Regions from separate parts of the Dyella sp. PARNA 12/25 genome, predicted to be linked through region 2. Evidence: riboswitches for the same ligand, from Rfam matches in the RefSeq annotation. Region 2 holds a riboswitch; the other holds the start of a gene.
The links. A riboswitch is a leader RNA that binds a small molecule or an ion and turns the genes downstream of it on or off. The one in region 2 is predicted to bind S-adenosylhomocysteine.
Positions count from the first base shown of each region.

Region 1: it holds a riboswitch for S-adenosylhomocysteine, as region 2 does, so the genes downstream of both, ahcY (adenosylhomocysteinase) here and AC0GUR_RS12300 (ATP-grasp domain-containing protein) in region 2, are expected to answer to the same signal.

Region 1 covers NZ_JBVQCI010000011.1:33,993-36,381, forward strand. Annotated here, with positions in the region: gene AC0GUR_RS18005 (S9 family peptidase) at 1-884, opposite strand, end outside; S-adenosyl-L-homocysteine riboswitch at 1,029-1,130, shown strand; gene ahcY (adenosylhomocysteinase) at 1,170-2,389, shown strand, end outside.
Region 2 covers NZ_JBVQCI010000005.1:106,928-109,316, reverse strand. Annotated here, with positions in the region: gene AC0GUR_RS12300 (ATP-grasp domain-containing protein) at 1-798, opposite strand, end outside; S-adenosyl-L-homocysteine riboswitch at 813-888, opposite strand; gene AC0GUR_RS12295 (antibiotic biosynthesis monooxygenase family protein) at 1,099-1,452, shown strand; gene AC0GUR_RS12290 (lipid-A-disaccharide synthase N-terminal domain-containing protein) at 1,534-1,806, opposite strand; gene AC0GUR_RS12285 (hypothetical protein) at 2,139-2,389, shown strand, end outside.

The DNA.
Region 1 (2,389 bases), on a different contig from region 2:
GGTACCAGATAAGAGAACGGGCGCTCCACGCGCTGGCGCAGCAGATAGTGGCCATCGGGAGACGCCTTGATCGACAGCGTCAGCGACGGCTCACCGATCGAGGTGACCTTGCCATCCAGACTCACCAGCGCGGTCTGCGAGCGCAGATAGTGTTCGAACAGGCGCGCGTCCTCTTCGTTGCGCAGCAGATCCTGATAGGTACGAATCGCCTTGACGCCAGCGCCCACCTGAGTCTGCTGCGTGTTCGGCCCCGTGGGGATGTCATTGGCGACCGGCGCCGCACCCTGCCCTTCGGGCTGCAGCTGTACCAGCAATTGCTGGCTGTCAGGCATCCAACGGTAGCCGCGACCCGCCACGGTGTTCAGCGGCAGCGTGATCAACCGGCGTGCGGAACGCGCAGCTACGTCGACTACCCACAGTTCATTGCGCCCCTGCTTGGCGTCGACCTGGTTGAAGGCCAGATAGCGCTGGTCCGGCGACCAGCTGGAACTGGCAATCGACAACGGCGCCGGCAAGCCTTGCAGGCGAATCTCCTTGCCGGTTGCCACGTCCATCAACCACAGGTCGCTGCCAAACGCGAAACGGCTTTGCGCGTAGGTGCGTGGATTGATGCGCATGCCGGCCAGCTTCAGTTCGGGCTGCGCCACCACATCAATGCCAGGCAGGGCCGGCGTCTGAGTCAGCGCAAGCAGATCGCGATGCGGACTGATCGAGAGCTGCGGCGGACGCGGCGCATCCACCAGAGCCTGCAAGGGCGCCGGTGGCGTGAGGTAGCCCGTCGCGGGTGCAACTACCTGGCTCGGCGGCGGCTGGTCCGCCATGACCAACGGCGGTACGGCCAGCAACAAGCCGATCAGGGCAAGGCGTCGGAGTGAGATATCCATAGGAGGCAACTACCTGTGTCGTAATACCTTGCGACATTAGCGCCTTGGTCGCCCGCCGACCCCGGCCATCAGTCATGTGCGAGCCGGACCCGACCGGGTCTGAGCCCCGCGAAACGGTCACCGCGTGACGCTATACTGCTTAATCCCGTCGAGGGGCGCTGCGACCGTTGGCTTGCTGAATCCATGCGTGATTCCGCGACCCCGGCCAGGCTCGACGGATTTTCTTTGTAACGGCGCCCGGTTAACGATGCGGCCTGCTGGTCGCAACACCCGGAGCTAAGCCAAATGAACGCAGTCACCAAGGGCCCTGCCCACCAGGACTTCAAAGTCCGCGATATCTCCCTCGCCGACCTCGGCCGCCGCCGCATCCGCATGGCGGAAGAGGAAATGCCGGGCCTGATGCAGATTCGCGCCCGCTACGCCAAGGAAAAGCCGCTGAAGGGCGTACGCTTGTCCGGCTCGCTGCACTGCACGAAGGAAACCGCCGTGCTGGCCGAAACCCTGCGTGAGCTGGGTGCATCCGTGCGCTGGGCCTCCTGCAACATTTTCTCTACCCAGGACGACGTGGCGGCAGCCCTCGCCGCCGGTGGCCTGCCCGTGTTCGCCTGGAAGGGCGAGACGCTGGAGGAATATTGGGAGTGCACGCTCGACATGCTCACCCACCCGGGTGAACTCGGCCCGCAGCTGATCGTGGACGATGGCGGCGACGCCACCCTGTTCATCCACAAGGGTGTGGAACTCGAAGACGGCAGCAACTGGGTCAACACCCCGAGCAGCAACCACGAAGAGCAGGTGATCAAGGATCTGGTCAAGCGCACCGCGTCGGAGCGCCCGGGCTGGTTCAAGAAGATCGCCGCCGAATGGAAGGGTGTTTCCGAAGAGACCACCACCGGCGTGCATCGCCTGTATCAGCTCGCCGAAGCCGGCAAGCTGCTGGTGCCGGCTATCAACGTCAACGACTCGGTGACCAAGTCGAAGTTCGACAATCTGTACGGCTGCCGCGAATCGCTGGCCGACGGCATCAAGCGCGCGACCGACCTGATGGTCGCCGGCAAGGTGGCCGTGGTATGCGGCTATGGCGACGTCGGCAAGGGCTGTGCGCACTCGCTGAAGGGCTTTGGCGCTCGCGTGATCGTCACCGAGATCGACCCGATCAATGCGCTGCAGGCTGCGATGGAAGGCTTCCAGGTCACCACCATCGAAGACACGCTGGGCCTTGGCGACATCTACGTCACCACCACCGGCAACAAGGACATCATCACGCTCGAGCACATGGCGGCGATGAAGAACAACGCGCTGGTGTGCAACATCGGCCACTTCGACAACGAGATCCAGATGGATCGCCTGAACACGGCCAAGGACGTGACGCGCGAAACCATCAAGCCGCAGGTGGATCGCTACACCTTCAGCAAGACGGGCCGCAGCATCTACATGCTGGCCGAAGGCCGTCTGGTGAACCTGGGCTGCGCCCATGGCCACCCGAGCTTCGTGATGTCCAACAGCTT
Region 2 (2,389 bases):
GGGCTCGATCACTTCCAGTTCCATCAGAAGGAAGCGGCCCTGGGTGATCACGCCATCTACTCGAGCGTAGGCAATGTCGGCATGGCCCATTGCCGCTGAAGCCTCGAGAGCTCGCTTCGCACTGGCAACAAGCGTCGCATCAGGTTCGACAGCTCGGGCGGTGCCGCCAAATTCGCCTTGCACGCGGTAGTCACCGTCGGCCGGACGCTTGATCACCGCGTGGCTGTATTCGCCATCGAAGAAGATCAGAGACCATTCACCGTCGGTGACGATCTCAGGTACGTAGGGCTGCACCAGATATTCAAACTCTCGCGGCAGCTGCGCAATGGCTTGATCCATCGCCGCATCACCTACAACGCCACGCACGGTATGCCATGCCGTGCCACTAATCGTTGGCTTGATGACGACTTCCCGCCCATGCATGGCAGCCAGCGCGTGTGGCAAATGCTTTGCCGATACGATGGTCGTGGGAATGATATCGACGCCGTGTTTCGCCAGCTCGGACAAGTAACGCTTGTTGCTATTCCAGCGCAACACGGCCTTGTTGTTGATGGTGGGAACGGGGAGCGCATCCAGCCATTGGCTGAAGGCCGCGTAGTGCTGAAAATAGTCCCAGGTGGAGCGCATCAGCACCGCGTCATATTGCGACCAGTCGACGGCAGGGTCATTCCACACGCACGCCACGGGCTCGATGCCGAGACGTTGGAGCGATGCCGCCAGGTGGGCATCATCCGGATGGATGTCCGGAATGATGGACGATGTAGCGATGGCAAGACGATGAGTGAAAGATGCAGACATTGCAAAACCTCCAACGATGGAGGGCGCCCTTGTCTGATAGATCGGGACCGAGCGTGGCGGACCTGGTCCGTCGCAGCACCCCTCGGCTCCGACTGCGTGATAGCTGGTATGCACGCAACGAGTAAGCATCGCCTTGACGATGCCTGATAAGTCTCACTGACTCGTCGGCATGCCGTCAATGTACCGTTTCAAAACAAGCGGCAGACAAACCGATGCGAAGGCATTGGCAAGTGGCATGATAAACCCGACGCCGCGCGCACCGCGGTGCAGAGAGAACTTCCACTTTTGATGGACCTAGTTATGGAAAACGCTGTTCCAGCCTTTTGCGCCATCTACCGTTGGCGTCTCCATCCTGGCTCTGAAGCATCCTTCGTCGAGGCCTGGTCACGAGTCACGCAGCTGCTCTTGACCGAGCGAGGATCGCTGGGCTCACGCTTGCACCGTGGCCCCGACAATATTTGGTATAGCTACACGCAGTGGCCATCGGCGGCGGCAAAAGCAGAAGGCCTCGCGCGACCGTCCGTCGATCCGGAGGCCTGGCAGCAACTGCGGTCGGCGATCGCGGAGAGTTTGCCGGAGTTGATTCTCGAACCCGTATCGGACTTCCTGGCGCCACTTCCACCCGATGGTTTATCGAGCAACCCAACGGGTTGATGACCTCGCTGCCATCCATGTAGCGAGAAAGTCAGGGGCGGCGTGCTGAAGCGTTCGCCTCTGACTCTAGGTGGGCATGCCTCACTCGGAAAGCGGGCGCGGCTGGTCCAGATGGGCCGTGGTGGTTTTCTTCAGTAGCCACAGGTTGCGGGCGTACAGAAAGGGCAGAAACGCGTAGCTCAGGATGATGGGGAGCTTGTCGATGTGCAGCGCATATACCAGCTGCAAGGCGCTTCCCCAAAAGCTGAGTTGCCAGAAGATGGGCGGCACTACCAGCTGCTTCTTCTTCTCCGAAAGCAACCACTGGATGACGAACCGCGCACTGAAGAGCCCGGCGCCAGCAAGACCTATCACCGTCCATAGCCAGGATTCGCTATAAAGCCACGGGGCCCAACTTCCGATCAGGGGTGAGAGGAATCCGCTCGAATCTTGCATCTTGGCCCAGGCTCACGTTGGTGGAGCCGAGATCTTGCAGCCTGATGGAGCGCGCAGCAAGCTGGGCAAGGCCTGATCGATGCCACCTGAGGTCAGGGCGGGCGACAGGGTTCCGCCACCCCCGGCGGGCATGCACTGGCGATGGTGGGTGGCTGGCGTATCCTGTATAGGCAGGGCCCGAGCATTCGATTCGAAGTTCCGTCTACGGATCGCCAATGACATCGACTACCACCACGACCGATCGTCGCGTCTTGCACGACGCGCAAGACTTTTCGTTGGTTCTCGGCGGGCCGCTTTTCCAGCTTCTGCGTCGAGCACACCTGGCCGACGACTCGCTGTCCCTGTTGCACAAACGCATCTTTGTGATCGCGCTCTTGGCGTGGCTGCCGCTTCTGGTCCTTTCAGCGCTGGAAAGCCATTTGTGGGGCGGTGCCGTGGCGGTGCCTTTCCTCAGGGATATGGAAGTGCACATCCGTTTCCTGGTGGCGGTGCCCTTATTGAT